DNA from 3 places in the Bradyrhizobium sp. McL0615 genome. Region 2 is predicted to be linked to each of the others. Evidence: predicted binding sites of a transcription regulator. Region 2 holds the regulator's gene; each other region holds the start of a gene.
What was found. Region 2 encodes LexA, which represses DNA repair genes until DNA is damaged. Its sites were predicted from a motif close to TGTTCNNNNTGTGTTCNG; they were not measured.
Positions count from the first base shown of each region.

Region 1 (10,431 bases), 3.6 Mb from region 2:
AGGTCCCACGCTCAACGGGCTTGAGGCCTGGACATTTCGTTCATTGCCGCGTGTTCAGCCTTACGGTGGACGATTATCGAGAAGCCGCCGAATTTCGCCGCCATATGGGAAATCCCAGCCAGACGGCGACCAGGACGCCGAGCGCCACGGCTCCCGCGATTGAGGCACTTTTCATGTCGTCCGTTACCTTGAAAAAGACGACCGCTATGTCGGCGGCGATGCCTATTGCTAAAGGAATGGAAGCGGCGATGACCAGGGCGGATCCGATCCTGAAAAAGCTTGCGTCATCCTCGCCGTGGAAGGCGATCCGGTGCAGCGCCGCCGGCGTCATCAACAGCAGGACAGAAAGTGCGACGGCGCAAAGAGCCGCCGCGTGAAGATACTGGATCGATAGCGGGAGTTCCCTGAACGACCGTGTGAACGTGCAAATGAACTGGAAGCCCATCAGCGCCTGACCTCCGGGAATGATCACCCTCGCTTCGGTAAGCATCTGCTCGATTTTGATCCTGAGAGGCGTGGCGGTCTGATCGGGCATCTTCTTGCTCCGGGAAGGACGTCGAAGGGCAATCCCCAGCCCGTACAAGAGCAGAACGGAGCCGGTCGTGAAGGTGACGCCGAAAACCGCCCCGACTGTTCGGCCGAAAAGCTGTTCGAATACGACAAAAACCAATGCGCCGAGCCCTAGTGTGAGGGGCAAAAGGCTCGCGCCAGCGAACCGTGAGGCGTAGGCGAGGGCGCCGGGACGGCTCTCGCCATTGAAAACAATCTGATGATAGAGCGATGGTGCGATAAGAAGGCAAACGCTCAGCAGCATGAATCCGAGTCCGGCACACTGCAGAAACTGGCTGACCTGCGGCACTTCATTGAACAGGTCCTGGAAGACGCCCTGAAAGGCGAATCCGAACAAAACCTGCGCGCCAAGTATCAGCAGGCGGGATTCGTCGAGCGCCGTTTTTAGTTTTTGGTCCAGGTCCATTCTAGTTTCCCCAAAACGCAATAAATTGGCGAAGCGTGTTGGGTTCCACGACACCTCGCGGACGCTCTACTTTGGTTCCCCCGCCGCTATCCTTGGTCAAAGAAAAGGGTCCGCTTCTTCGGCGGGTAGGCAGCGGCGACTGGAACACCAGCGGCTCCAGATCGTTTCCGGCCATGACTGTTTCGCTTTCTCAGCTGCTTGAAGACTCCTTTCTGATCGCGTGGGAATACTTGGAGCGGACCGGCGAACTCGGCGACCGGGCTATTGCAAGCCGGTTTCTCAGCGACACGATCGAAACCATGATCCGTTGCGGCCAGCAAAGCAGGTTCATCCTGTCTAATCGTGCAATAGCGGCCTATCAGTGTTTCCGATTGAATGGAGCAGGTTCCAACCTAGCTTACCGAACGTGCGGTTGAACGACGCGGGTTCAGATGGACTACGGGCGGCAGCGATTCGCATATCGTCGGAATAGGAAGGATGGCAGATGGCAGAAACCGAGATCGAACTGGTCGATCGCTTGGCAAAGCGGCATTCCGTGTCGCCCGCAGCGGTACAGGTCGTCATGAAGGCTCTCCGAAGCGCGGGCGGGCGGATGGCTCAGTTCAGCCACGCCGATTTCGGCGGCATGTCGCAGTGGTCGCCCGGCATGTCCATGGTCGGTGACATGTTCAACACGCAGCTAAAATCGAAGCTCGACGCGCTTTGTACCGACATCGCCGCCCATTTAGAGCAGTCAGAGCCGCCCGATGGCGGCGGGCGCGCTGCGTCAGACCGCGTCAGCTATCGGTCGATGTCGGACTCGACCAACTGGTGGCCGTCCGGCTTGGGGCGGCCTGGAGCGGTAGGCGCACAAAACGAAATGCGCTATGCGGTTTTCCCTGAGAGTCGGAGGCTGGTGCTAGACGATCACGGTGCCATCTCGATTTACGATACCGGCAGTCATCGAATATTCGGCGTCGCTCAAGCTCAGACCAGCGACCAAACCCTTTCGTTCACTAGTCAGGACGGTCTGGTAAGGGTGGCCGACCTTCGAAGGATCGACGATTGAAGATTCGCAGCCGATCGACTCGACGGTTGCTTTAAAAGGCGTCAGATAGTTCCGCCGTCTTTATCGAGCTCAAGCAAAAGCATTCACCCTATAAGCAGCGCTTTTCAATTCGGGTTCACTGCCCTGCTTTTCTCAAAAGTGGGAGAGATAAATGGACTAAGCGCGCTGCCTGAAGTGCAGTAGATGTTTTACTAAACTGCGCCGTCTTAAGTGCAACGAGTTCTATCCTCTGAAATGAATGCTGCGAAATGGGCCGAAAGCAGCTTGGCACAACCGCCAAGGCCCTAGTAGTAAGGCTAAATTGGACCATGAGTTCTACAAGGAGTGGGCTCGGCACGTACGAGAACTCGCCGACAAAGCCGATCCTTTTATCAGGAAGCGTCTGCTGGATCTGGCCGCAACTATGATGCATTAGTGAGGCGATCACCTCGCACAACTGCCACGGTGCCTTCCAGTTTGCCGAACGTCCCAGCCAGGGAATAGCCCGGTGACCAATACGCAGAGCCGTCTGCCGGCTTACGGCGCTGCTCCCGTGGCCAAACGCCTTGCGGAGGCACCGGCGGCGTCTGAGAGGCCATTTCGCCCGCCTGCCACCTAGCTAAGAACCCGCAGTCCTTTTTCCAGCCAAATCTTTCTCCCAGCCGAAGACTGATCTGCCGTCTAGCGCGGGCGAGCCCGCGAGTTCAACGGCAATAAAGGACTCCAGCGACGGACCCCCGGCAACAACCTCAGGGCGGCGGGCCTGGCAGTCGAGGCGTTTGAGGGCCTGCATCTCTTCGTCCCGTCCGAGCTTTGCTTTCAGCACCGCGGACTTCATCACCCGGATGCTCTCGTCGTAGACTTTCAGGGGGACCGGGTAGGGGTGGCGATCCTTTCCACCATGGGCCAGCGAGAAGCGGGCGGGATCCCGGAAGCGGTAGGGAGCTCCGTGCACGACCTCGGCCACCATGGCGAGCGATCGGACCGTGCGCGCTCCGACGCCTGGAGTTAGAAGTAGTTCGGGGAAGTCGACGGGGCCACGCTCGGCCGCTGCTGCGAGCGTGCCGTGAAGGCGCCGCGTGAAGACGTCGCTTGATCGGACGTCGTGATGCGCCGGCATGACGAGATGCGGAAGCAAGGCTTGCGCCGGCGCCTCGCCCCCAAGGGCGGAAAGCTCGGAAACGATACGGTCGGGGCCGAAGCCTGTCAGCAACTCTAGCTGGGCGCTGCGAGAGGCCTCGGCGCGCTTGTCCGTGAGGTTCACGATCTCGCCCTGCACGGGTCCCTCGATCGCGCTATGCGGTTTGTCGACGAAGCTCTTCAGGTCCTCTGAATGCCAATGGTACCGCCGCGCCTGCTTGTTGTCGCCGTTCATGCCCTGCTGCACGACCGTCCATTTGCCGTCGTCGGTCACGAAGAAACCGTGCAGGTAGAGATCGAAGCCATCCTGGACGGCGGCGCTGTCGACTTTGGCGACGAGGCGGCTCGCGCGAGTGAGCCCGGCGCCGTCGAAACCGATACGCTCGCCCAGCACCCGTAATTCGTCTGGCGTCTTCCGCGAATGCTGGCCTCGTCCGCCGCAGACGTGGATGCCAAGCTCGCCGGAAAGCGGTCCCAGCCCGCGCTTGAGGGCGCCGATTACGCTGGTGGTGATGCCAGACGAGTGCCAGTCCATGCCCATGACTGCACCGAACGACTGGAACCAGAATGGATGAGATAGTCTTCGAAGGAATTCATCCCGGCCGTAATGGTGAACGATCGCCTGAGTGATAACGGCTCCGAGGGCAGACATGCGTGTCGCCAGCCAGGGCGGTACCCGTCCACCGTGCAGCGGGAGAATCGCGGTGCCGGAACGTCTTGCCATTTCGAATCGCACCATTTGTGTTCGAGCGGAAGTGTATCAGGCCGGTGTCCTCAGGTCAGGTCCATTGGTCATCGTGCGAAACGTAATTGAATATCTCGGCGCTTCAACGGCGGGAACGCTGTGTTCCCATATCTGTCGCGACGCGCCAGTCATCATGTAGATCGACCGGGGCTCGGCATCGATCTTGAAGCGATCCCAGGTCTTGCCCGAGCGTTTGCGGAACCGAAACTTGCAGGCGGATCCAAGCGATAGGCCGAATATCTCGTCGAAATGCGGCTTGTCGCGGTGCCAGCCGATGCCAACTCCCACGCCGTATTCGGTACAGAGAACCTGCTGGATCCGGGTTGCAGGGCCTACGAACATCTCGACGTTTGCAACGATTTCAGCCAGCCAGGCGGGGATCGGTTCAGCGCGCTTTAATTGATGAAAGTCGTAGTCGTAGCGGAAGCCGAACGAGGCAACCCGCCGCTTGCCTTCAAATTCACCGAACTGAAAAGGCTGAAGCGGGAGGGTCTGGATTCCCAGAATAAGTTCCTGTTCGATAGCCGGCGATACGAAGTCGGCAGCGTAGCGCAGTCCTTCTGGCTCCGGACGCACTTTATCAAACAGGGCCAATTGATCGGACACGATGCCTCCCTCGTGGGATGCAATGTATGTAGGTTCCCAAAGCCCAGTTGAAAGGAGGGCCTACGCTGTAGGGTATTTTTGCGGCCAAAGTGGCGTCAGGAAGTGGGAGTAAGTCCGGAGATGGCCGGCGCGTTCAGCACCTGGCCTTCGGGCCCAAAGATAGATCCATGACACGGACAGTCCCAGCAGCTCTCAAAGCTATTCCAGTGCAGATGGCACCCGAGATGTGTGCACGCGGCGGAATGCTGGTGAACATTCCCTTTGGCGTCGCGATAGGCCGCGATCTTCCGTAGGCCCTCGCGTATGATCGCACCCTGTCCGTGCTCCAATTCATCCGCAGAGCTGATTTCGCCGGACGTCACATACTCCGCGAGATTCTTGAGTGCGGTGCTGTTCTCCATCACCCAGTTCTTGGCGGCCTTCAGTGGCTTGCGGTCAGGTGCATACAGCTCCGCCCAATCGCTTTTGCCCCCTGTAACCAGGGTCGAATTCAGCATCGCACCCATCACGCCATGGGTCAGGCCCTGTCCGGAGTCGCCGGTCGCGACATAGATGTACTCCGATCCAGGGTTTTTGCCGATAAAGCCAGCATAGTCGATCGTATCGAGCACCTGTCCCGACCACCGATGGGTGACATCCTTCAGCATCGGCATTTTGCCGCGCGCCCATTGCTCGAGGCGCTCGAAACGCGTGTCGGCGTCATCGGCTTCGCCGCTCTTGTGGTCCTCGCCGCCAACCAACACGATATCCAGGCCCTTATCCCCGGGCTGAAGGCGCACGTAGTGATAGGGTTCTTCCGTGTCCCAGTAGAGCGCATCCGGCAGGGCGCCGCGACTGATTGCGAAGCCCATGACATAAGTTCGGTAGGGCGAGGTTTTCGAATGCACCGCCACGCGGTCGACGATCGATGAATTGGTGGCAACGACGGCATGGCCGGCGCGGATCAGACCCCGTGCGGTCCTGACCGTGACCGCGCCATTTTCTTCGACGATTTCATCTGCGGCCGTATCGGCAAAGAAGCGAACCCCGCGCTTGGCACAGGCCTCGGCCACTCCCGCCAGATACTTGAGCGGATGAAATGTCGCTTGACGGGGGTAACGCAGCGCATGGCGGCTGTCACATCCGCTGAGAGGCACACCGACCAAACGATCGACAGGAGCGCCAACCGCCCGCACAGCGTCGAGCTCTTCGTCAATCACGTCAGCCGGCATATCGTCGCCCTGAAACAAGTAGCCGTCGAGGCGGCGAAAATCGCAATCGATCCCTTCGCTCTTCTGTATCTCTTCAATGCGGTCCACTGCCGCAGCCTGGCTTTCATAAAAGAGCTTCGACTGATCTTCCCCTTTGATCTTTTGCATCTCGCTCATCAGGTCATCGCACAGCGGCGCCAAATGAGCGGAGGTACGCGCGGTCATACCGCCTGCTATCGGCCCGCGATCGATAACGATCACTGACCGCCCGCGCTCGCTAAGTTCATAGGCCGTCGACAGGCCGGCAATGCCGCTCCCCACGACGACTACGTCGCACCGTTCGTCACCTTGCAACGGGATGGCCTGAGGCGCCACCGCAATCGACATCCAAAGAGATTTGCTGGCCATTGAAATTCCTCGCTTCAATGCATGCAAACGGCCGGGCGTATCACCAGTTCCCATCCGGGCAATGCAGCAAAGAATGAGAGGAATCTAACCCGGCCAACGGCGGCTTTTGCTGCAACTGTACGAAGTGCGGCGTACTAGGACGGCTGCCCCTTATCGCTAAGCCCCGTGAACGGCCTTGTAGTCAGGAACATTCAGCGAACGCCCACGTTATCGCAATCAAAGAGGAGCTTCTCATGAGTAATCCCAAAACAGAGTTGACCGGCAACACCCAAAAAAATCCCGACGAATGGGTTTCGGGCGATGATCCGATGACCGGCGCCCAGGCCTCCTATTTGAAAACACTCTGCGAGCAGGCGGGCACCCCCGAGATGTTCGACGACAGTCTCACCAAAGCTGAGGCATCAAAATTGATCGACGAGATGCGTGAAAAAGCCAACGTGTAAGGCGCGACGATGGAAGAACCGAGGATGACCGAAGCGCAGCGCGACGAACTCAAGGCCCTGTGCCAGAAGGCGGACGTGCCGGACAAGTCTGGAGAGATGCTGACCCAAGAAGGCGCGCAGCATTTTATCGATGATCTCAAGAAGCAGATGGCCGAGCGCAAGTAGAATTGTCGCGCTGAGGACGAGATGTCTGACGTCCACCGCGCGAGATCGTGGTGCGTGCTTCGCGACACGCCTTAACCGGCATCCCGGATCTTGAATCGAATTAGCGTGCGACCAAGGCAAGTCCGACGGCATTCGCGACGATAATTACGAAATCGCCTTTGAGGAGGCATACCCGATTCACAAGGCAAGTCCAGCTGCAAGGACCGCAACAGTTTTGGACGAGAGGTCCTCGGTTGATCCCGCTGGAAGCGATTTTTTCACTCGCGGGATGTAGGAAAGCGTTGGTTAGGGCAGCCGCCAACAAACCGATGATCGTAATGAGCATGTATGGCTCCTCGCTCTAACGTATTGGCAGCAATTGTTTCAGCTTCAGGGCATCGATCGGCGCAGCGCTCTTCTGGTCGTTGTCGAAGAACACGAACACGTCGCATCCCTTCGCCTTCCACGACCGGATCCGTTTGGCCCAGCCCCCCAACGTATCCATGGAGTAGTGTCCTTTGTATCGTCCACCGGGCCCGTGGCCGCGAACATAGACAAAGTCCGCCGTGCGTTTCCATGGTGCCGGCGCGTCATGGTGGTCGGAGATGCAAAGCGATATGTTTTCCTCCGAGAGCACGCGCATGATTCGGTGGCGAATACCAACTGGGGTGACGGAACTCGAAGCTGTAACGCCTCTTAGGTGGAAGCATGCGGAGAAAGGCGGAAAGGCGGTCTGCATCGGCTTGAAAGTTGGGTGGCAGCTGGAAAAGAACAGAACCAACCTTGTGGCCAAGCAATGACAAGCGATCTTCCATCAACTCGAGGCTATTGACCGAGTTTGCAGAGAGCCGCTTCCAATGGGTGATGAACTTAGATGCTTTCCACGTAAAGACGAAGTTCTTGCCGGTCTGCTTCTTCCAGCTTTTCACGGTTTCTATGGTCGGAGTTCGGTAGAACACACCATTCAGTTCAGCGCTTTCGAACTGGCTGGCGTAGTATTGAAGCTTCGCCTTTATGGGAAGACCAGCGGGATAGAAGGATCCTCGCCACGAATCATAATGCCACCCGGATGTGCCAATTAGAACGTGAGCCATGACTCACTCATCGCGCCCGCCCGACCAAACCGTACAGGGGGTCGGTGTCGAGGCGATTCATGGCTTCATGACAACCTTGATGCATCCGTCCTCCTTGGCTCGGAACGCACAAGTTTTGAGATCGGAAAGGCGGCGATCGGCTTCTACATTGGCAAGCAGGGGCTGGAATCAACCTACGGGGCCGCTGCTTCGATCGTCGTCGTGCTGATCTGGGTCTACTACACCTCACAGATCATCTTGATGGGAGCGGAGATCACCCACAGTTACGCAGAGCACAACGGCTCGTTGAAGCACATGGCGTGAAAACGGTGGCTTCGCGATCGCGAAGCCACCGGGTTGATCGATTCAGGCCGCGGTGGAAGCCTTCGCGTTGACGCCCTTGCGCAGCGCCACCGTGTTGAGCTTGGTATTCGCCGCCTTCTCCTCGTTCAGATTTGTCGTCAGGAAGCGCACGATCTCGTCATGACCGAGCTCTTCGGCCCATGCGATGAGTGTTCCGTAACGGCAAATTTCGTAATGCTCGACGGCTTGGGCATTCGCTACGATGGCCGCGTCCAACACGGTTTTGTCCTCGATTTCACCAGCCGTCTCATCGGCCTCTTTGATGATGCCGTCGATGGCCGGACAGCTGGTCCCGCTTGGTTCTTTGCCCAGCTTTTCGAAAGCCTTCTGCAGCCGTTCGACCTGCTTGTTGGTTTCTTCGAGATGGCCCTTCAAGCCGGTGACTAGGTCCCGGTTGGTGGCTTTCTCGATCATCTTGGGCAGCGATTTGATGATCTGTTGCTCGGCGTAATAGATGTCCTGTAGGCCATGGAGCAGCAAATCCTCCATCGTTTTGATGTCTTTGGTAAAGAGTCCCATTCGAACCTCCTTCTGCAATAATGGCAATGGAACGCCGAGGCCCGTTCGCGGTTCCTTTCTGAACGACAGCATTTCGGAGGGCCAATGGCTGACAGACTGGAACGCTTCACGAGCTGGCTTGGACGGGCGGCTATGGACGTTTGGGGCGACATGCCGCGCGATATTCAGGAGGCCTTGTTTGAAACGGCGATGAAAGGTCAGGACGCCGAACGGGAAGAATTGGCCCGTATCCTCCACGGCCGTCACACCCGAACCTTGCATCCACCGAGGCGCAATCTCGGAGGAGGCAAGTGGGCCTGAACGGTTACCTATTGGGGCGTAAGGTTATGGCACTGCCGCAATCACTTGAGCCGATTTCGAATGCCGTCCATCTATCCATCGACATGCAAAACTTATTCGCACCCGGCGGAATCTGGGCGACTCCCTGGATGGAGCGGGTGCTTCCGGCAATCGTCGCAGTAGCGGAGCTCAATCCTCAGCGAACCGTGTTCACCCGATTTATGACGCCTCTGCACGCACAGGACAGGCCGGGCCGATGGCAGCGATATTTTAAGAGATGGGAATGTGCGACTCGCTCTCGTCTGCCCGGCGCACAGCTTGAGATCGTACCCGCGCTGTCCCGCCTGATACCCCCGGCCACGGTGATAGATAAGCCCGCTTACTCCGCCTTTGCAGAATCCGGGCTTGCCGCCTTTCTCCACGATAAAAGTGTCGACACCCTTATTCTCACCGGTTCGGAGACTGACGTGTGCGTGCTGGCCACCCTGCTCGACGCTGTGGATCTGGGCTTCCGGACCATAGTGGTCGAAGATGCTCTCTGTAGCTCCTTCGATGAAGGTCATGATGCTCTGATGACGCTTTACCGCAACCGCTTTTCAGAACAGGTTGAATTGATGACGCAGGCGCAGGTATCCGAGCTTTGGCATGATCAGTGAGACACGATCGCTCGGGCATCGAATGCCAACCAGATAGCGAAACTGTCCGGGCGACGCGGTTGAGCGAGGAAGCTAAGACGCTGTCCCCTGGCACCGTGCGCGAGGCGATTGAGCAGCGAGGCGATAGAGCAGGCAGAAACTAACGTGCGTCTGAGTGAGTGACTGCGCCTGCCGGGCTGAAGAGTGACGCTTAATGGTCGACTTTACCGTATCTCATCGGGATGACGGCCGTATCTCAAAGCGCCAAGGGTCGCGACCGACACCTGAAGGTCGGGCGACTATCCATGGCCCTTTAAGCCCGCTCTGCAGTTTTGGCGTCTCCTGGTCAGGAAGTGGAACCACGGATGCCCCCCTGAGGGAGCTTCACTAGGCACGATAATTGGAATTGCGATGTTGTAGTCGCGGCGAGGAACAATTGAAATCAGCGTGAGTTCGTCTTGGAAGAAACCTGAGGGTGACGCGATGACACGATCCGTTGAGGAATTGAGAAGAGAGTCCGAGCACAACCGGGCGCAGCTGGCGACGACCGTCGATCGGGTGAGGGAGCAGATAGCTGACGCCGCGGAAGACATCCGTCACAAGGTCTCGCCGCAACGCATCAAGTCGGAAGTATCCGATTTCATCAGCACCAAGACCTCAAGTTGGGTCGATTCGCTAAAACAGCACGCCAAAGAAAATCCGATGCAGGCGATCGCGGCGGGCACCGCTATTGCAGTGCCGCTTCTAAGGCTCGCACGTGGCTTTCCGTTACCACTATTGATGATTGGGGCAGGGCTCGCGTTGAGCTCAAAAACCGTGCGCGAGCGAGCCGCGGAGGCGGTGGCTCCAGCGGCGGACAAGGCCAGGGAAGTGATGGGCGACG
Region 1 is NZ_CP188254.1:1,628,037-1,638,467, forward strand. It holds gene ACPPVP_RS07745 (DUF6328 family protein) at 74-976, opposite strand; gene ACPPVP_RS07750 (hypothetical protein) at 1,461-2,024, shown strand; gene ACPPVP_RS07755 (DUF763 domain-containing protein) at 2,623-3,867, opposite strand; gene ACPPVP_RS07760 (alpha-ketoglutarate-dependent dioxygenase AlkB) at 3,904-4,494, opposite strand; gene ACPPVP_RS07765 (FAD-dependent oxidoreductase) at 4,590-6,092, opposite strand; gene ACPPVP_RS07770 (DUF3072 domain-containing protein) at 6,326-6,535, shown strand; gene ACPPVP_RS07775 (hypothetical protein) at 6,560-6,700, shown strand; partial or broken gene ACPPVP_RS07780 (DUF72 domain-containing protein) at 7,041-7,773, opposite strand; gene ACPPVP_RS07785 (YhjD/YihY/BrkB family envelope integrity protein) at 7,765-8,076, shown strand; gene ACPPVP_RS07790 (ferritin-like domain-containing protein) at 8,119-8,634, opposite strand; gene ACPPVP_RS07795 (hypothetical protein) at 8,719-8,934, shown strand; gene ACPPVP_RS07800 (cysteine hydrolase family protein) at 8,961-9,569, shown strand; gene ACPPVP_RS07805 (DUF3618 domain-containing protein) at 10,032-10,431, shown strand, end outside.
Region 1: the regulator LexA is predicted to act here: its motif matches at 6,276-6,293, upstream of ACPPVP_RS07770 (DUF3072 domain-containing protein).

Region 2 (10,431 bases):
CCGGACGAGCAGTCGATGACGTCGACGCCTCGCGTTTTCAGGATTTTTGCCAGCCGCGCGCTCTGCTCCGGACCCCATCCGGCGTTGTCTTCGACCGAGAGACGGACGAACAGCGGCTTGTGATCGGGCCAATACGTGCGCACGGCCTCGGTGATTTCGATGATGAAGCGCATGCGATTGGCTTCGGAGCCGCCATATTCGTCCGTGCGCGCGTTGGACCGCTCCGACAGGAATTGATGGACGAGATAGCCGTGTGCGCCGTGCAGTTCCAGCACATCGAAATCAGCTTCATGCGCGCGCCGCGCCGCGTTGCCCCAGGCCTGCACCAGGTCTTTCACCGCATGGCGTTCCAGCGCCTTCGGCACCGGCCATTTCTCGCTGTGGGCGACCGCGCTCGGGGCCACCGGCTGCCACGCGTCCCAATCCTCGATCTCAGGCGTCCGCTGCAATGGACGGTCGCCCTCCCACGGCCGGCTCGCGCGCGCCTTGCGGCCGGAATGGCCGAGCTGGATGCCGGCGACCGAATTCTGCTGCCTGATGAACTTGACAAGGCGGCCGAGCGGCTCGACGAAGGCGTCGTCCCAGATGCCGAGATCGCCGACCGTACCGCAGCCGCGCCGCTCAACCTTGGTCGATTCCACAACCACGAGGCCGGCGCCACCGGCGGCGAACTTGCCGGCGTTCATCAGGTGCCAGTCGGTCGGAAAGCCCTTCAGCGCCGAATATTGATGCATCGGCGGCACCACAATGCGGTTCTTCACCGTCACGCCGCGAATCGTCATAGGGGAAAACAGCAGCGTTTCGGACATGGTTCATTTCCTTGGGCTGTCGGACCTCGTTTCCCTTGCGGGCCGGTCTCTTGGGCGTAGAGAATATACGCGCCTGAGATGGTGTGAAGAGGTCTACCGAGGGGCAGCATTGCACGCCGGAGTAGCGAAGGCGCGCCGACTTGGTTAGGTTACCGCACCATCTGCCCCCGCCCGATCATGTTGCCCTCCGATGTCCATGTCCGACCTTTTCGACGCAACCGATCACCGGAAGCGGTTCGAATCCGTTCCCGCGCCATTGCATGAATTTCGGGGTGGCCGCAGATGAGGACAAGCGGCCTTGGTCAGGGGTTTTTCGAGATTCCCCATGCGGCAGTGTACACGCTGCTGACCGCAACCCTCGTCATCTCCGGCCTGCCCTTCATCCAGGCGGGCGGACCGAGCGCATCGGGCGAGCTATTGTACCGCTACGGCGCGATGTATTCGAGCGCGCTGGCGCGGCACGAATACTGGCGTCTGGTCGCTTACGGATTTCTGCATTTCGACTTCGTCCATCTCACGATGAACATGCTCTGCCTCGTGCTGTGGGGGGCGCATCTCGAAAAGCGCATCGGCTCGCTGTATTTCCTGATCGTCTATTTCAGCGCGATGATCCTCGGCGCGGTCATCGGAGACCTCACTTTTGCAGGCCCCTATCTCACGGTCGGCGCCTCAGGCGCGACGTCGGGTATTCTGGGAGCGCTGCTTTGCCTGTGGATCCTCGGCAAGGCCGGCCTCGATGCAAACTTCTTCGCAGTCAATATCGGATTGAACCTCGCGTTCGCCGTCGCCAACCCGAGGGTCAACTGGCGCATCCACCTTGGCGGGTTTGTCATGGGCCTTGTCGCCTGCGCGGTCCTCGACCTGATCGAAAAGATCAACGCGCGGCTGCTCCGCTGCAAATTCCCTGAATTCGTCAAGGTAAATCTGGCGATCCTCGCCTGCGCGGCAGCGATCTTGCTCTTTGGCAACCGGCTGTCGGCGGCAGCGGGTCCGGCAACGCCAACCATGGCGATCGCCTATGTTGTCGCGTGCTGTCTTGTCATCAAGCTTGCCGACACCGTGCTGTCGATGAAAAAGGGGCTTGCCGCCATCGTCGTTGCGCTGGCGCTGGCAAATGGCGCGTCCATCGGGCTCGGAGGCATGGTGTTTGCGGCACAGCTCGCTTCAAATTGTGCCACGCGCCGGCGGGGCGGATTCGCACCGATCCAGAGTTTTGTCGACGCAGCCTGTTCGAATCCCTGGCCGCCGATCGGGCTTGTCGCACTGGGCGCGGTTGCGCTGACGTACCTGATCTGCGCCAAGGCATTTCATCGCGGTATGGAAGACGTCGGATTTGTCGGCGCCTCGCTGCGCGCCGAGCGCAGCCGCCGTCGGGGGATCTGACCTCCGGGCCGAATACCGGCGACCGTGCGCTTCCGTTGCCGGTCGTTGCCTCGCATCCGGACATCATTGTCCCGGCACGGTGCCGGGAAGTGTCTTCTTATTATTATTTTATTATTGCTTTGCGGCGCCCTCGGCGGATTTGGCCTTCGGCTTGGCGGGCGGCGCCTTGGCGGCTGCTTTCGGCGGCGCGCTGTCGCTGCGCACCGTCCCCCACGGGTCTGTCTTCTGTTGTTCCGGTATGTTGCCGAGTGACCTCCGGTACGCCCGCTCGGCGTCCTTCTCGGCCGCGATTTCCGCTGGCGTCTTGGGTTTGTCCTCCTCGCCATATTTGGCGGGGCCCTTTTGGGCCAAGGCAGATCCCGTCAATAGCCCGATCACGGCGATGGCGCCCAGAACTTTGCCAACAGCTTGCATGCGACTACTCCCTGAAACAGGCGACAGCCTTAGCACAGCTTGCGCACGGGCTTAAGCGGCGGATTGGGCTTCGAAGCGAATCCCGGGGGCCCGTTGCTCAGCCCGGTCCAGTTTTGTAAACGATTGCCATGAATTTGCCCGCCCCCTCCTCCGTCGACGTCCTGCTGTTCGACCTCGGCCGTGTCGTGCTCGATATCAATTTCGATTCCGTAATGGCGAACTGGGCGGGGCACGCCGGCTGCGCGCCCGCCGACCTCGCCAGGCGTTTTGTCGTCGACAACAGCTTCAAACATCACGAGACCGGCCGGATCGACGACGCGGCGTTCTTTGCGGGCCTGCGCCAGTCGCTCGGCATCGGCCTCACCGACGCGCAGTTCCTGGAAGGCTGGAACGCGATCTTCAGCGGCGAGATGCCGGGCATTGCGCCGCTGCTGGCCGGCGCCGCACAACGCCTGCCGCTCTATGCGTTTTCCAACACCAATCCGGCCCATGTCGCGCATTTTTCGGAGGCCTATGCCGGCGTGCTCGGCCATTTCCGCGAGATATTCTTGTCCTCCAGCATCGGTTTGCGCAAACCCGACGCGGAGGCCTATGATCACGTGGTAAAGGCAATCGGCGTGCCAGCGTCGCGGATCCTGTTCTTCGACGACTCGGCCGCTAATATCGAAGGGGCGCGGGCGCGCGGCCTTTGTGCCATCCACGTGACATCGATGGATGACGTGGCACGGGCACTGACTGCACTCGAAGTCTAGGAGCTGTGCCCGTGGCCTTGATGCCCGTCGCCGATGCGCTTGCTGCGATCCTTGCGGGCGCCGAACCGTTGCCCGAAGAGGCCGTGGCGCTCGATGCCGCGCATCATCGCATCCTCGCGCGCGACGTCGCCGCGCGGCGGACGCAGCCGCCGCAGGCGATGTCGGCGATGGACGGCTACGCGGTGCGCGCGGCGGATGCCGCCGATCTCTCCGCTCGGCTGAAGGTGATCGGGGAGGTCGCCGCCGGCCGCCCGTTCGAGCGCCAGGTGGGCAAAGGCGAAGCGGTGCGGATCTTCACCGGCGGCGTGATCCCTGACAGGGCTGACGCCGTCATCATCCAGGAAGACACGACCGTCGACGGCGATCATATCACCATCACGGAAGCCGCCGTTTCCGGCCGGCATATCCGGCCCGCCGGCGTCGATTTCCGCGAGGGCGACGTGCTGCTCGCGCGCGGACGCCGCCTCACCGACCGCGACCTGTCGCTCGCCGCCGGCATGAACTATCCGGAGCTTGCGGTGCGCCGCCGCCCGAAAGTGGCCGTCCTCGGCACCGGCGACGAGCTGGTGATGCCCGGCATAACCCCCGGTCCCGGCCAGATCGTCTATTCCAACGGCTACGGGTTGCGGGCGCTGGCGCGCGCCGAGGGCGCCGAGGTGGTCGATCTCGGGATCGCCGCCGACACCGTCGCCGACACCGCGCAAGGCATCCGCCGGGCGCGGGAGGCGGATGCCGACATCCTGATCACCATGGGCGGCGCCTCGGTCGGCGACCATGACCTCGTCAAGCGGTCGCTGGAGGCCGAGGGCACGGCGATGGCGTTCTGGCGCATCGCGATGCGGCCGGGCAAGCCGATGATGCATGGCCGGCTCGGCGCGATGCGGGTGATCGGCCTGCCCGGCAATCCGGTCTCCTCCTATGTCTGCGGCTTCCTGTTTCTGGTGCCGTTGATTCGCGCATTATCGGGCCGCGACACCATCCATCATGTGCGCGAAAGCGCCGAACTGGGCCGCGACCTCGCCGCCAACGACCAGCGCGAGGATTATCTTCGGGCCCGCCTCGAAGTGCGCGACGATGGCACGCTGATTGCGGTGCCGGTGACCCACCAGGACTCATCGCTATTGGGGAATCTCGCTGCGGCACGGGCACTTGTGATACGTCCGCCGTTCGCGCCGGCAGCGGCCAAGGGTTCGCCTTGCGAACTGCTCCGGCTGCCGGAATGACACCCTGAACGACGCGCCTGGCGGGGTCTTCGGCCGAAGCCGCAATGCGTTCACCTGAAATTAAGTGGTTGCGGAACACATATCGAACATATAGTGTCCGTTCATGATTTGTTTCGACTGCTAGTGTCTGTGACTGGGAGTTTTGGGGACTCCCGCGATGGGCCCTGGAGATTCGAAACCGAAAGACTGTGCCAACCGGGGGAATGCTCGCGATGCTTACGCGCAAACAGTATGAACTTCTGCGTTTCATCAACGAACGGCTGAAAGAAGCCGGCGTACCGCCCTCCTTCGACGAGATGAAGGACGCGCTCGACCTGCGCTCGAAATCCGGAATCCACCGCCTCATTACGGCACTGGAGGAGCGCGGCTTCATCCGCCGCCTGCCCAACCGCGCCCGCGCCATCGAAGTCATCAAGCTGCCGGAGCTGGCTGCCGCCAGCAATGGCCGTCGCGGCTTCACGCCGAGCGTCATCGAAGGCACGCTCGGCAAGCGAACGGTGAGCACGCCTACTGCCGAGGACGACGGCAACCGCCCGGTGGCCGTGCCCGTGATGGGCCGGATCGCCGCCGGTACGCCGATCGAGGCGCTGCAGACCCGCAGCCACACCATCAGCGTGCCGCCCGACATGCTGGGCTCTGGCGAGCATTACGCGCTCGAAGTGCGCGGCGATTCCATGGTGGATGCCGGCATTCTCGACGGCGACATGGCGCTGATCCAGCGCAACGAGACCGCCGACACCGGCGACATCGTGGTGGCGCTGATCGACGAGGAGGAAGCCACCCTCAAGCGCTTCCGCCGCCGCGGCGCCTCGATCGCCCTGGAGCCCGCCAACGCCGCCTACGAAGTCCGCATCCTGCCGCCGAACCGGGTCCGGATTCAGGGCAAGTTGATCGGGCTTTATCGCAAATACTGACCGATTGGCCTTGCGGACACGACTGCGACGCCCCGGCCTTCGGCCGGGGTTTTTTGTACGCGCATGGAACCAAACTGCGTTAGCGCGTTTGTGATTTAAACGCAGTGCGCCAGCCGCAGAATTGCCTAGAAACAAGAAAACGCTGTGCGCCAAGTCCGCTCTAAATATGTCCACTCTGATAGGGGCCTGTGCCTCCTCCCAGACACGGGTCAGCTATCTCAATTGAGGGAGCCATCCGATGTGTGACTATAGCCTGCATGCTGTGAAGACGCGGCCTGCCGAGGTCGGCGAGACGCTGATCTCCACGACGTTCCGCGGTACATCGACCCGCGGCTTTGCGTCGGAACGCGAACCAGCAGTGGCGGTCTGCATGCTTCCCGGCACCGAACTCGCGTTCGCCCAGGACGTCAGATACGACAACCGCTGGATCTGGACCCGAACCACCGACTGGCGGGTCGGCAAGTTCAACCAGATCGAACCCGAAGTGGCCGATCGCCACCACGATGCGATCGAATTTCCGGACGGAAGCCATGTGCTGGTGACGCAGCTTTGCGAAGGCCAGCGCGCCACCGTGCTGCAATTGCCGGTGACCGAGGGCGAACGTGCGGCGAAGGTGACGGAAGCGGCGCCGCGAACCGAATCCATCGTGACCGGTTAAACGACGCGCATGAGATCCGCCGGTTCAGGCCGGCGGATCATCGTGATATGGTTTTTCGAGAAACCAGGCACCGAGGGGCTGTCGGTGGTCAACAAGGTTACATGGCAAAAAGCCGGACGCGTCAGCGAGCCCGGACGGTACATGTTTCGGTATGGCTGGCTCACCGTCACAGCCGAAGACCTCGCGGTCTGGCAGCGATTCCCGGAGGCGTCGTTCACGCTGGTCAACCTGCCATCGGACCCCAACTCACCCGAGGAGTTTCATCTGGGCGCGTTCGAGATACCGGCAGACCCTTCAAGTCCCTCGCTCGACGAGCATTGAAGGCCGTCTATTCCTCCGCCTGAAGATCGGCCTCGGCCGGGGTGGCGTCCACGGTGCGCGGCGGCACGACACGGGGAGCAAGCACGCTGGCGTCTGTATCGCCGTCGTCGGCCATCGCCGGCGACCAAGGGCGGTCGATCCCTCTCGGCTTCACCGCCTCGACGACAAGTCCCTCACGGCCGCGGCGCAGGGCCATCGCGCCCTGCCGCCGCAGCCGGTCGGCATCGATGACGGACGCCGCGCATGAAGCGGGCGCCTGCCGCAGCGTCACGATGAGTGCCGCGCGCTCGCAATCGTCCGAAAGCGCCTCGGGCCTGAATGCCTGTGCGACCAGGCCGCCGCCGGCGGATTGCATCACGCAGCCAAGATCGTCGCACGAGACGCCCGCGGTGAGCGAGGCGTCAGCCGCGGTTCGCGCGTCGGCATCCGCCGCCAGCCACTCCTTCAGCAGGAAAGAATCCCGGGAGCCTTTCACTGCATGCATCAGATGCAGCCGGCCGTCCTGGCCGCGAACGCCGACATTGCGGCCGTCGGCGGAGATCAAAATATCCGGCTGCGGCACCCTCGCCGCCCACAGCGCCGCCACCAGCACCAGCACGGCGCCCGACCAGCGCAGCGGCGTGCGCAACAGGCCGACCAGGATGATGCCCGCGCTGGCCGCGATCAGCGGGCCGATGCCGAACGCCGGCACCCGGCCGACCGCGCCGGGCAGCGCCGCGACCCATTGCGTCACAAAAATCATCCAGTCGATGCCGATGCCCATGAGCGCCCAGAACACGCCATCGAAGCCGAACGGCATAGCGAGGAGGCCGAGCAGGCCGGCCGGCATCACGACCGCCGACACTACCGGCATCGCTGCCAGATTGGCCAGCACGCCATAGGGCGTGACCCGGTGGAAGTGAAAGGCCGCGTACGGCGTGGTCGCGAGCCCCGCCACCAGTGAGGCCAGCAGCAGCATCGTGAGTTCGCGGCCGCCCCACAGCGCCGCACGCGCGCTCGCGCCATGATCGGGCGTCGCGAACAGGCGCGGCATGCCGATCTGCACCAGCGCGACCAAACCCAGTGTGGCGGCAAACGACATCTGGAAGCTCGGATGCACCAGCGCTTCCGGCGCCACCGTAAGCACGATCAAGGCGGCGACCGCGAGCGTGCGAAACGTGATGGCGCGGCGATCGACCATGACCGCGATCAGCACCACAGCCGTCATGAAGAACGAGCGCTGCGTCGCCACTTCCGCCCCCGACAGCAGCAGATAGAACGCGGCGGCGACGAGGGCTGCTACTGCCGACCATTTCTTGATGGCGTAGCCGACCGTGAGTGCGGGAAACAGCGCCAGCAGCGCCCGCACCGCGAAGAACACGACACCGGCGACGACCGCCATGTGATATCCGGAGATCGAGAGCACATGGCCGAGACCCGAGATGAACATGGCATCGTTCACCGGCTGTGAGATCGCATCGCGACGCCCGGTCAACAGCGCGGTGGCAATCGCGCGCTTGTCGCCTTCCAGCGTCGTCCTGATCCGCGCGTCGATCGTATCGCGCAGTCCCTGCATCACAGCCGAATAGCGCAGGCGCAACCCGCCGCCCGTGGCCGGCGGATCCGTGGTCTTGATCGCACCCATCACGAAGCCGGAAGCGCCGATGCCGGCAAAGAACATGTCGCGACTGAAATCGTAACTGCCCGGCCGCACCGGCGAAAGTGGCGGCAACAGCCGCGCCTTCAGCTCGACAAAACTGCCGACCTCGGGCGCCGTGCCTTTCTTCACCGACAGCCGCACGCGCTCCAGCTTTGTCGTTCCGCGCGCGCTTTCCATGGTGACGACGCGCAGGACAAAACGGTCGGTGCGCTCGCGGATGTCCCGCGTTTCGACAAAGCCCGTCAGCGACACCGAAAACATCGGCCGCGCCAGCACGCCATGGGCAATCCGCGCGGTCTTCCAGGTCGCGATCGCAAAGCCCGCCGCTACGGCCGCGATCATCACCGCGACGGGAAAGAACTTTTGCCGCCGCAACAACACCGCAACTGCGCAAAGCACGATCGCCAAAGCGGCGGCCACGGACAAAACCGGCTCATGATCGGCGGCAAAGTAAAACGCAATGCCGGTCCCGAACGCCACCGGCACCCAGGGCAACAGTCGGCCGGCGCCGGCTTCCGCGCGCGCCCAGGCGCGCAGGGTTTCGATCAACGGTGGCCAGAAGGCGGGACGCGATGGCGCAAGGCCGCCAATGGGCGCTGCCGCACGCGGCGGCCATGTTCCGGCGTAGCCCCGCTTCCGGCCCGAAATGTCGCCCTGCTCCGCCACGCAACCACACCTTATGATCTTGTGCAGATCGCAAGACTACCGGACGTGGCACGTCGCCGGGAACCAGAACGGATGCAGAAACCGGAAGAAATGCACATCGGCTGACGCTACACTGGAGCACGCTGGGAATCGGACAAAGGTCGGACATCACATGAAGCTTGCGGCCTGCATTTCGATTGCGCTGGCGATATCGGGTTTACCGTCCGCACGGGCTGCGCCCGAGCAATGCCGTTTCATCGAGGCGAGGCCGGAGCGCGAGGCATGCTATCAGCGCCAGGAAACGGCGCGGGCCGCCGCCCGGCAAAAGGCCGAGGCGGCGCAACAGGCCGCAGAGCCAAAGCCGTACGAGCCGATGTCGTCCGAAGATGCCCAGCTCGCAAAATCCATGCGCGGCATTTGCCGGGGCTGCTAAGGCGTCGCCGCGCGGGCCTATTGCGCTATCAGCGGCGTCTTCGACGACACGTGATGGCTGACGATCTTCCATTCGCCGGCTTCGCGAATGATGACCCAGGTGATTTTGACCTGCAGCGGCGCGGCATTCGCATCGACGACAAAAGTCGCCGTGCCCGCGACGTTGATCACGTCGCCCGCGGCGTGTGCGGTGCGGACATCGGTGAATTGAACAGATGGTGAAGACCAGCGCGGCAGCGCGTCGAAATAGGCCTGCACGCCATCATTGCCGCGGTAGAAGGTCGGGTTTGAACCGAAGAAGAATGCGTTCCGGGAGTACAGCGATGCGAGCGCGCTGGCGTCCAGTTTGCTGAACGCCGTCGCCCATCTGCCCATGATGGTGGAGACGATGTCGTCGGTCGGACTGCGCTCGGAGGATCCCATCGATACAGCCTCTCGGTCGACGCCTTGCGGAGAAATCGTAGGGTGGGCAAAGCGAAGCGTGCCCACCCTCACGAGCACGGCGCGGAATGGTGGGCACGGCGCAAACGCGCCTTTGCCCACCCTACGCCGTTGTTCACCCCTTGCCGCCGACTTCCTTTGCAAAGGTGTCGCGCAGGCCGATGGTGCGGTTGAACACCGGCTTGCCGGGCATCGAATCCTTGTCGCGCACGAAGTAGCCCTGGCGCTCGAACTGCATCACCTCGCCGGAATTATCCGATGCCACCGACGGCTCGATCCGCGCGTCGGGCAATATCTCCAGCGACTCCGGATTGAGGTCGGCGGCGAAATTCGCGGCGTTCGGGCTGGGGTTTGCGAACAGCTGGTTGTAGACGCGGATTTCCGCCGGCACCGACTGTGCGGCCGACAGCCAGTGCATGGTGGCCTTGACCTTGCGTCCATCCGGCGCGTTGCCGCCCTTGGTCGCGGGATCGTAGGTGCACCGCAGTTCGACAACCTCGCCCGCGTCGTTCTTGATGACACCGGAGCACTTGACGAAATAGGCGTAGCGCAGCCGCACCTCGTTGCCCGGCGACAGGCGGAAGAACTTTTTGGGCGGGTTCTCCATGAAATCGTCGCGCTCGATATAGAGCTCGCGGCCGAACGAAATCTTTCGCGTGCCCAACGAAGGATCGTCGGGATGGTTGACGGCCTCGAGCTCCTCGGTCTGGCCTTCCGGATAATTCTCGATCACGACCTTCAGGGGCCGCAACACCGCCATCCGCCGCTGCGCTGATTTGTTCAAGTGTTCGCGAATGCAG
Region 2 is NZ_CP188254.1:5,253,029-5,263,459, forward strand. It holds gene ACPPVP_RS24920 (NADH:flavin oxidoreductase/NADH oxidase) at 1-809, opposite strand, end outside; gene ACPPVP_RS24925 (rhomboid family intramembrane serine protease) at 1,092-2,192, shown strand; gene ACPPVP_RS24930 (hypothetical protein) at 2,304-2,606, opposite strand; gene ACPPVP_RS24935 (HAD family hydrolase) at 2,735-3,358, shown strand; gene glp (gephyrin-like molybdotransferase Glp) at 3,370-4,581, shown strand; gene lexA (transcriptional repressor LexA) at 4,794-5,495, shown strand; gene ACPPVP_RS24950 (hypothetical protein) at 5,734-6,153, shown strand; gene ACPPVP_RS24955 (hypothetical protein) at 6,163-6,474, shown strand; gene ACPPVP_RS24960 (ComEC/Rec2 family competence protein) at 6,482-8,779, opposite strand; gene ACPPVP_RS24965 (hypothetical protein) at 8,931-9,191, shown strand; gene ACPPVP_RS24970 (YybH family protein) at 9,209-9,613, opposite strand; gene ACPPVP_RS24975 (glutamine--tRNA ligase/YqeY domain fusion protein) at 9,747-10,431, opposite strand, start outside.

Region 3 (10,431 bases), 3.4 Mb from region 2:
GGTCGGCGACGACTTCTTCGACCGGCGTCTCTGCCGTCGTGTCCACATTTGTCTCGGCGCTCGCCTCAACCGGCGGCGTCTCGGCGGCGACGGTCTCGGCAACGACTTCAGGCGCGGGCTTCGGCGGCAGCGGCGCGCGCTTGTCCATGCGATAGCCGAGCGCGCGCAGGATCGAGGCAAAATCTTCGCCGGCAGATCCGGTCAGCGAGGTCATCGCCTGTGTCACCACAAAGCCGCGGCCATCGAATGCGCCGGTCGGTTTCTCGCCGGGCGACGACTCGCGCCACGCTAGCGCGGGACGAATGAGATCGGCGAGCCGCTCCAGAATATCGACGCGCACCGCGCGCTCGCCGCACTGGCGATAGCCGAGCACGCGATAGGCGTCGCGATGCAGCGCCTTGTCGACCGGGAAAGACGTGCGGCCCGAGCTCGCCAGATGCTGCGCGCCCGACAGCGCCGACATGTCGACATTGTCCTGCTTCTCGGCCCACAGCAGGGACGCCAGCGCGCGCGCCGCGGGCTTCAACAGCCCGGGGAAATAGATGTGATAGGCGCCGAACCGCACGCCGTATTTGCGCAGCGTCGCGCGCGAGGCCTGGTCGAGATCCTTCATCTCGGCGGAAATCTTTGCGCGCTCCAGCACGCCGAGCGCTTCGACCAATTGGAACGCGATGCCGCGCCCGATGCCGGTGATGTCCTCGGCCTTCGACAATCCGAACAGCGGGCCGAGCAGCTTTTCGATATGCGTCTTCAGCCACAGATCGAGCCGCGCCTGCACCGCCTCGCGTGGCGCGCCTGAGAGCCGATCGTCGGCAATGATGCGGATGCGCGGATGCAGCGCATCGTCGGCCGCGACGAGCTTTGCGACCGCGTCGCCGGTCCAGCGGATGGTGCCGTCGGAGGTCAGCACGAACTGGTCGTCGGGCGCGGCGGCAAGCTTTGTGGCGCGCGTGTCGATCTCGCTGGCGAGCACCTGCTGGGCAGCCGCCTGCAACGCCTTGGCATCCGAGCCGGCTTCCGCCGCATCGGGTGCAAAGGTAAATCCATCGAGCCGGCCGATGGCGTGGCCTTCCACAATCACTTCGCCGGTCTTGCCAATTTCCGTATTCAAAACACTGTTCTCCCGCAGGCGGCGCATCAATACACTGGTCCGCCGGTCAACGAAACGCTCCGTTAGCCGTTCATGGAGCGCATCGGATAATTTATTTTCGACCTCGCGGGCGATCCCCTGCCAGTGATCGGGGTCGGACAGCCAGTCCGGGCGGTTGGCGACGAAGGTCCAGGTGCGGATTTGCGCGATCCGGCCCGACAGCGTGTCGATATCGCCGGTGACGCGGTCGGCCTGGTCGACCTGGGCGGCGAACCATGCGTCCGGTATGCGGCCCCTCTTCATCAGGAATGCATAAAGCGTAGTCACGAGCTCGGCGTGGGCCGCGGGCGCCAGCCGGCGGTAATCCGGGATCTGGCAGGCGTCCCACAGCCGTTCCACGGCGGATGCGCCGTGGGCCATGTCCCTCACCTCGCCGTCGCGGGCGGCGTGATCGAGCACGCGCTGATCCTCGGCGATCGGCGCGCGGGTCAAGGCCTCATGCCCGGGCGGCAGGGCCAGCGAGACCTGCAACGCGCCGAGCGAAGAAAAATCCAGCTTCGAATTGCGCCACTGCAGCATTTTGACGCTGTCAAAGGTGTGGTTCTGCAGCGCGTTCACCAGCTCCGGCTCGAACGGCGCGCAGCGCCCCGTGGTGCCGAAAGTGCCGTTGCGGGTGGCGCGGCCGGCGCGGCCCGCGATCTGCGCGAACTCCGACGGATTGAGCCTGCGGAACTGATAGCCGTCGTATTTGCGGTCGGAGGCAAACGCCACATGATCGACGTCGAGGTTCAGCCCCATGCCGACCGCATCGGTGGCGACGAGATAATCGACGTCGCCGTTCTGGAACATTTCCACCTGCGCATTGCGCGTGCGCGGCGACAGCGAGCCCAATACGACAGCCGCGCCGCCATGCTGGCGGCGGATCAGTTCGGCGATGGCGTAGACTTCATCGGCGGAGAACGCGACGATCGCGGTGCGCCTTGGCTGGCGCGTGATCTTGCGGTCGCCGGCGAATTCGAGCTGCGACAATCGCGGCCGGGTGATGATGGACGCGCCCGGCAGCAGCCGCTCGATGATCGGGCGCATGGTGGCGGCGCCCAGCAGCAGCGTCTCGTCGCGGCCGCGGCGATGCAGGATGCGGTCGGTGAACACATGCCCGCGCTCGAGATCGGCCGCGATCTGGATTTCATCGACGGCGAGAAAACTCACATCGAGATCGCGCGGCATCGCCTCGACGGTCGACACCCAGTAGCGCGGGTTCTTCGGCTTGATCTTCTCTTCACCGGTGATGAGCGCGACGCTTTCTGCGCCCGCGCGGTCCGCGATCTTGTTGTAGACCTCGCGCGCGAGCAGCCGCAGCGGCAGGCCGATCACGCCGGAGGAATGCCCCAGCATCCGCTCGATCGCCAGATGCGTCTTGCCGGTGTTGGTCGGCCCGAGCACGGCGGTGACGCCGGCGCCGGGCGCGCGATCAGCCCCGTAGGAGGAAGGTGAGAAAGCCATGTGTTGCAGGTGTTTCTTTTAACTTGGGGTGCCCGAACCGTCATTGCGAGCGAAGCGAAGCAATCCATTGCGCGGCACGTGGAGGCATGGATTGCTTCGTCGCTACGCTCCTCGCAATGACGGGAAGCCCTTCTGGTTCCTTAGCGTCAATTCCGCCGATTCTGTTTCATTCTGCGACGGCGATGCGGTCGCGGCTTAAGCTCTGGAACGAGTCTGGAACGAAACGCGCCCGAATCGCTGACTCTTACCCAAACCCGATACGTTCACCGCAACATCTCGCGCTGAAGCGCTTCGGACGGCACTAGATCAAGTTTACACGGGCTCCACAAGCGGCGGTCTGGGGGTGAATTTCTTAATGGTCGGAGTCGAATCAGAAGTGGTCAAGAGTCAACATGATTCATGCTGGTTGTGCCGATGATGCCGCGAAAGAAGCTCTGCTCCCTCTCCCCGTCCTTTACGGGGTCGAGACGAGCGAAGCTCGCTCTTAGAGGGTCGGGGTGAGGGGCTCTCTCGACGAGCCGTGTCCGTGGAGACAGCCCCTCACCCGGATTGCTGCGCAATCCGACCTCTAAGAGCGAGCTTCGCTCGTCTCGACCCCGCGAAGAGCGGGGCGAGGTGACTTCCTAGGCTCAATTCGTCTTCGCCACCCGCGGCGGCATCGCGGTGGTCACGAACGACGTCGCCTCCAGCATCGCAGGGCCGAACGGCGTCGGTATCGTCATGCGGAAGGGAACCAGCACGCGGGTTCCCGCGATCGGCACGAAGGCGATCTCGATCCGGCGTTCGGTGGCGAGGTATTTGATCACGGGGCGGTCGGGGATGTAGCCCGCGACCGGCGTGAAGTAGATGGCGCAGACCAGCGCCGGCCCGTGATAGCCGCGCTCGGCCTTCACCGTTTCCATGCGCTTGTAATCGAGCTTGAGGTCGTAGCGCAGCCGGCCGTCAAAGATCCCCGCCGCCGTCCGGCAGGAATCCGGCGACAGCAGCTCGGCATTGCCTGGCACGCGCAGCATCGAGCCGGTCATGGGATCGAGCACGTTTTTGCGATGCGCGTCGGTGACCACGACCCGGTCCGGATCGACCGGCGGCGCCGGATCGATCGAAAAATCCTTCACATTGCCATTGGCCAGCACCAGGCGGATGGTTTCGGACTTCTTCTGCGTGGTGGTGGTGGCGGTATAGGCATTCGGCACCAGCGCGCCGTTGACGATGCGGCCCTGGCTGGCGCCGGAACCCGTGCCGCCCGAAAACGCCTTCAACAGGCCCGCAGTGCCGCCTTGGGCTGCGGCCGAAAACGTGTCGTCGCCGATTTCGATGGTCCAGGCGCCCTTGCCGACCGGAATGCCCGCCAGCGTCGCCTCATACTGCGCATCCAGCCGGCCCTGCGCGGACGCGGCCTGCGGCGCCAGCGCAGCGAGCGCAACGGCGCACAGGCTGAAACCGAGCCTTGAGAGCGGCGAAACGGCGCGTGTGGCGGTCACGAATGGCTTGTCCCGGGATCGGCGCTGGCTGATGGTCATTTAGGCAGAAATATCCGGCAAACAACGCGCAAGCTTAAGCGAAACCCACGCTTCAATCAGACCTCTCGTCAGCCCTCCCGCCTCTCTGCGGAAGACCAAAGGCCCTAACCCATCACGAAAGCCATGGTGTCGGCGGGGATTGCGCCCTTTATATGATCCCTTAAGTCGCTGGAAATCGGCCCAATTCCGCGGTTCGGACCTCGGCTTTTTCAAAGCGCAGCCTGCCCCGGCCCTGGACCCCGGCGCGAATTTCCGGTTGGCGTGAAGAAACCGCGTCAAAACAAGGGGCTTGGGCTCCCGGAACGGGGGTCACGCCGCCCAAAAACCTTGACCGCGTGGCCGTCTCCCCCTATACGACCGCAGTTCCTGGAAATGGACGCGATTTTGGACCCCCGCGCAGCCGCGAGACGCGCTTGCCTATGGCGGGGATGGAAGAGGATTTTCAGATGTCCCGGCGCTGCGAACTGACGGCCAAGGGCCCCCAGACGGGCCACAAGGTGAGCCACTCGAACATCAAGACCAAGCGGCGCTTCCTGCCGAACCTGGTCAACGTCACCTTCATCTCGGACGCGCTCGCCCGCAACGTGCGCCTGCGCGTCTCGACCAATGCGCTCAAGAGCGTCGACCACAATGGCGGCCTCGATGCCTATTTGATCAAGGCCAAGGCCGACGTGCTCTCGCCCCGCGCGCTCGATCTCAAGCGCGCGATCGAGAAGAAGGTCGGCAAGCCGGTGTTCGTGAAGAAGGCGAGCTGAGCTTTAGCTGCATCGGCGGATCGAAGTTTTAAACGGCCAGGTCGAAAGACCCGGCCGCTTTTGTTTTGGAATGCACCGCACTCACTCTCCGTCATGGCCGGGCTTGCCCCGGGGCCATCCACGTCTTTCGTCTTTAGTAGCCACCGTATTTTCACGGTGTGATTAGACGCGTATGCGCGCTTGCCCACGCCCTCCGGTTGCTCTTGTATGACGACAGGTCTGGGGGGTCTTTGGTCATGCGTAATCTGGGATTCGTGGTGCTTTGCGCCGCGTTGGGCGGCTGCGTTTCAACCGGCGAAACCATTGCGTTCCGCACTTCCAATCCACAGCAACAGGCGATGATGCGCGACGGGCAACCGGCGCTCGTCTCACGCCAGAAGAATTCGCTGGTGCTGGTCCGCCCAGCCTCGCGTCAACTGCAGGCGAACGGGCGACCGGTGTTTGTCGTCGGCATCAACAACGTCGGAAAGCAGCCGACGGAATTTCGCGTTGCTCAGGTAGAAGCCACACAGCACGTCGGCGGCTCCGATTTCGGAATGCAGATCGTCACGTTCGAAATGCTGCAGCAGGAAGAAAAAAACCGCCAGGTGGCGGCAGCCATTCTCACTGGCGTTGCCGGCGCCGCAAATTCCTACAGCGCGTCTCGCGCTGGCTACGGAAGCTATACGACCCCGAGCGGTCGCTCCGGCACCTTCTACAGCCCGACAGCCGCCGCGATCGCACAGAACAACGCCGCTATTCAGAACGAAGCCATGTTCGCCGCCACCATCGAAACGGGACAGCGCAACATGGCCGCGCTTGAGCAGACGGTCATCAAGGACAACACGCTGATGCCCGGCGAATGGTACGGCGGCCAGTTGCACATTGCGCCCCCAACCGATCAGGCTGGCGGCCAAAAGAGCTACACGATTGTTATTACCGTCGGACAGGATCGGCACGTGGTGGACATCAATCAAGGGCCTGCGGGAACGTAATGCTGAGCGTGCGGCCCCATGGTGAGGCGACTATGCACATTTGTTGGATGTGGCCGAGGCCGGTAGAGCGCGGTCTTTTTTGTTTGTTGGGCTCAATGCCGAAGAATGGCCTTTAGACCAAAGCCTCGTCTAAAGTGCGCCGAATACGCTCGCGCCCAAGTTGCGCTTCTGCTATTAGTGGCAGATTAATTGATCCATTATTTGCAGCATGACGCAGGACGAATTGCCTTCGAAGCAAAAGCCCAAGACCAAACCTCGTCGCCAACCGGTCAGGGCGTTCTCTCCCGTTGACGTCTTCGATACAACAGATCCAGGCGACGCAACTCAACAAAACTTCCGTTACCAGCACGCGTATGGCGTCATGCTCCTCGTGAGCGGCAAGCTCAAGTTACGCCCTTACCTGGCGATCTGGTGCGAACACCATGAAGACTATCTAGCCGAGAGAGACGATAAGAAATTTGATGCCTATCAGATAAAGACGTCTAGGCCGGAGAGCGGCGCTTGGAAACTTAATGATCTCGGACTGATAAAGACTATTGGTCGCTTTGTTGAACTCGTCGACGAATTTGGGGACGCGATAGAGCACCTGCTATTCGTCTCGAATACCGAGTGCGAAATAATAGGCCCGGACAACAAGAATGATCGGCTTAGGGCCCAATGCCCTCGACTGTTCTTGGAGCATGTTCGTTCGTGCAAAGCACCCGACAACATAAACGAGGTCTTCAAACCCACCTTTTTGAACCTCCAGGCGGAGTGCGGCTGCTCCGGTGAGTTACTACTTCGTGTTCTAAATCGCATGGATATCATTCCGGACCATCCCGTGGCGAAATCGATGCAGCCTTGTCGCACGAGCACATCGCTAAACTCGACACCTGCAAGTCACTCGACGCAGAAAAGCTTGACGGCTTTCGTGACCACCTCGTCGGCGTCGTTTACCGCGCATCTTCCCTGCAAGTAGAGGACCCAATTCGACACCTACGCCCCCTCATTGATGGCACCGACATCGACCCGCGACTGGCCGCCAAGCGACTCCCGGTCGATCGCCTGGCTGCTTACGCGGCCGAATCGAACGGGCCGATGATGTTCCAGTATATCGGCGAGAGTCTCATTGAACTCGGCCGATTAAGATCGCCGTCGATTCTGCGACAGAAACTTACGGCCGGCGGTTTGGAAGAAGAAGTAGATTACATGTCAGCGCGAGAACGCTCTGCCGAACGGCATCTCCTTGAAGACATTGCGCGGCGACCAGAGCGTTACCCAGAATTGGCGAAACAGATTGAACAAGTTGTTCTTGGCGAATGTCGCGAGGCCCATCTGCGCGCGCGTGAGAAACCATCGCCTTACGGAGCAGCCATGATGATCGATGTCCAGGACAGACTCCGGAGGACAGCAAGAGAAGAGGCAGCGCTTGTGGGCAATCACACCTACGAGTGCCTGATCGGAATGGCGGGCCTCCTAACGAGCGAGTGCGTCATATGGTGGAGCCCGCGCTTTCATATCGATCCTGAGCTATAGGCATGAGTCTACGAATCGTAAAAGCAGCCGCAGACTCTGAGAACGAAGACGACTTGCACCTCGCGCGTCTGCTCATTCTCCTCGGAAGCGCCGACGCACGAAAGACGACACCGATTACAAAGGCGCGCGCCATCGAAGGAATCACTAAGTTAGCGAAGATGGACTTTTTGTTGCGCTATCCGACGTGTCTTGAACGTGTGCTAGCAACGCTCAACCGCCAGCCTGAAGATGTAGAAGTCAAGGATCGCGAACGGACGTCGATCGAAACGAAAATGATCCGATTTCGATATGGACCGTGGGACGCGAGATACCGTCGATGGCTCGGATTATTGTCATCGCGAGACTTGGTTCGCCTGGCGGTCGAAGGCAACACCGTCGTTATTGGCCTGACCGTCTCCGGACGGGAGTTGGCCGAGACCATCAAAAGGAACGGCTTGTTTTCTGAACTAGTGCGAAGAAGTGATTTGACCGTCAGAGCTGTCGGTTCGATGTCGGCAACGCGTTTGAAAGATTTTATCTATGAAGCAATTCCGGAAATAACCGATATGAAATGGGGCGAAGAAATCACTCTATAGTTTGGAGAACGATTTTGGAATTTCATCTAACTTCATTGATCTTGGCCTTTAAGAAGGAAACTGTAACCATTCCCTTCGCTGAGGTCAGCTATTTCTGGGGGCAGATGGGGGCAGGAAAGACAAGCATTGCTCGGCTTATCGATTTTTGTCTTGGTGGCACAATCGAACTGTCGCCAGCACTCCAAAACGAATTCGTTTCAGCAACACTTCATCTAAACCTTCAGAAAGGACTCCTTGAATTAGAGAGGCCCCGAGACTCCAATCTTGTTGTTGCAAGATGGGGCACCAAAGATGATGCAATACAAGTTGCCATACCAGCACGTGAAACGAATGGCGAGGTCGTTCCCGACACCGGAATTGAAAATCTTTCTGACCTGATTTTCTGGATGTCGTCTCTGACACCTCCACGTGTTCGGCGTAGCAAGGTAAAAGTTGATAGCGAGACAAATAGACTCTCACTCCGAAACCTCCTTTGGTACTGCTATCTCGACCAGGACGAGATCGATAGCTCCTTCTTTCATCTGGACGGCAGCAATCCGTTCTCGCGGTTCGCAAGCTTGGATGTCATTCGATACGTAATTGGCTACCACGACGAGCACATTTTGGAGATCGAAGCGCAACTTGACTCGCTTAGAGGTCAGCGGACCGCCACAATCGCAAGCATTGAAACGCTAACGCGCGTGCTTAAGGATGTCGGCGTCGAGTCGGAGCTGGAAATTCAAGGTCGAGTCAAGGAGTTTCGGGAAGCGGCGGCGCTACTCGCGACCGAAATCAGTGCACAGCGTGAACAAACGGCTGTCGATCGCACCACTGTGCGCCGATAGACTCAAAATCCAGGCGCTGCAACTAACTGAGAAGCTAGCAACACTCGATGACGCCATATCGGAACTACTGCATGCCAGAAACCACGATATCCGACACCTCCATGAGATTGAAACACTATCTATAAAATTTCGGCGTTCTCTCTCTGCGAGGACCGTCCTCTCGGGAGTGGTGTTTCACTCATGTCCGCGGTGCACTCAACTTTTGCCCGATCCTTCAGACGAGAGGTGCTATGTCTGCGGGCAGCCTGAACTAGATGAAGTCGACAACTCGGCCGACGACGCCTTGGTCCAACGCGACATCAAATCTAGGACTGAAGAACTGCGCGATATCATCCAAAGGCACGACGCTTCACTAGCCCGGTTGCGCAGAGATAAGGAAGCGCTTGAGCTTGAGCGCCATCGCGTTGAGCGCCAGAGGAATGAAGCGTCACAACGTTTGGATTCGGCGTATCTTTCGTCGATACTCACCAAGGAGCGAGAACGGTCCGCTCTGTTGCAACAAGCGGACAGCGTGGAAGCTATGGCCCGATTTCCTCAAATGCTCGAAACACAGCGCCGTAGAGTCAACGAGATACAAGCTCAAGAAATTAGCCTTCGGGCACAGTTAAGAGAAGCTCGAGAAGCGGCCGAGAAAGACGCTACCAACCTCAATAGTCTGAAGGACCTGTTCCTCGACTGTCTCGTTCGATCGGAAGTGCCAGGAATCTCGCGGGGTGACGTCGTCGATATTTCACCGCAGACGTTTTTACCCGAGCTGCATTCCCCGGGCGTCGCGGACACTACCGTTGCGAGCTTTGCAACGTTGAGCAGCGGCGGAAAGAAGACGCTTTTTAAATGTTGCTTTGCGGTCGCCATTCACAGGCTGGCGGTGCAAGTCGGTGCACCATTACCAGAGATGCTGATTATCGACTCGCCGATGAAGAACATCAGCGAACGTGAAAATCGCGAGCAATTTAAAGGATTTTATAACCTGATATACGAGCTCAAGGCTGATGAACTCAAGAACACGCAGTTCATTCTCATCGACAAAGAATACACTCCGCCGCCCCGAGAGCTTAAGTTGCGAGTGCAGAACCGACATATGAAGCCTAACGATCCTCAATATCCCGCGCTGATCCCGTATTATCATGGAAACTAGCGCTTTGGGCAAATGAGCGCGACGTTACTCTGCCACCCTCCCATCCCTCTCGCCAGCCCGACCAGCCTCCGCCAGACTTCAGGATGAAAGGGGCGAGAGGCACCCCTATGCGCAACATCACCATCTGCAGCGACGGCACCGGCAACGAGATTCCGAGAACATTTCCGCGTGATGAAGCTCTATCGCTGCCCGCGCAAGACGGAGAACACGCAACCGCAAAACAGCGGGGTTGGCCGATGGTGGAGCGGCGGGACCTTTTCAGGATTTGCCAAAGGCTGCCGATCAGCGACGCGGAAACAAATCGCCGACCGGCGGGCGGAGATGCCCGCACGGCAGTTCGTCAGGTTTTATCGTTCATCCGCCAGGTCGCGGAACCTAGCATATGCGGCAGCGTCCCCAGCGTGCGCAGCAGCCGCCGACGGCGCATCCCGCGCAGCCACCGCAGCCGCGCACGGCGCAGCCACGGCAGCCCCGGCATCCACGGCAACCGCCGCAGCCCCGGCGGACAACAACGACGGCGAGCTGCTGCAGGTCGCT
Region 3 is NZ_CP188254.1:8,628,827-8,639,257, forward strand. It holds gene ACPPVP_RS41595 (helicase-related protein) at 1-2,593, opposite strand, end outside; gene ACPPVP_RS41600 (DUF3108 domain-containing protein) at 3,223-4,113, opposite strand; gene rpmB (50S ribosomal protein L28) at 4,560-4,868, shown strand; gene ACPPVP_RS41610 (hypothetical protein) at 5,126-5,842, shown strand; gene ACPPVP_RS41615 (dsDNA nuclease domain-containing protein) at 6,204-6,800, shown strand; gene ACPPVP_RS41620 (hypothetical protein) at 6,683-7,357, shown strand; gene ACPPVP_RS41625 (hypothetical protein) at 7,360-7,932, shown strand; gene ACPPVP_RS41630 (hypothetical protein) at 7,947-8,756, shown strand; gene ACPPVP_RS41635 (hypothetical protein) at 8,959-9,894, shown strand; gene ACPPVP_RS41640 (hypothetical protein) at 10,270-10,431, opposite strand, start outside.
Region 3: the regulator LexA is predicted to act here: its motif matches at 2,797-2,814, upstream of ACPPVP_RS41595 (helicase-related protein).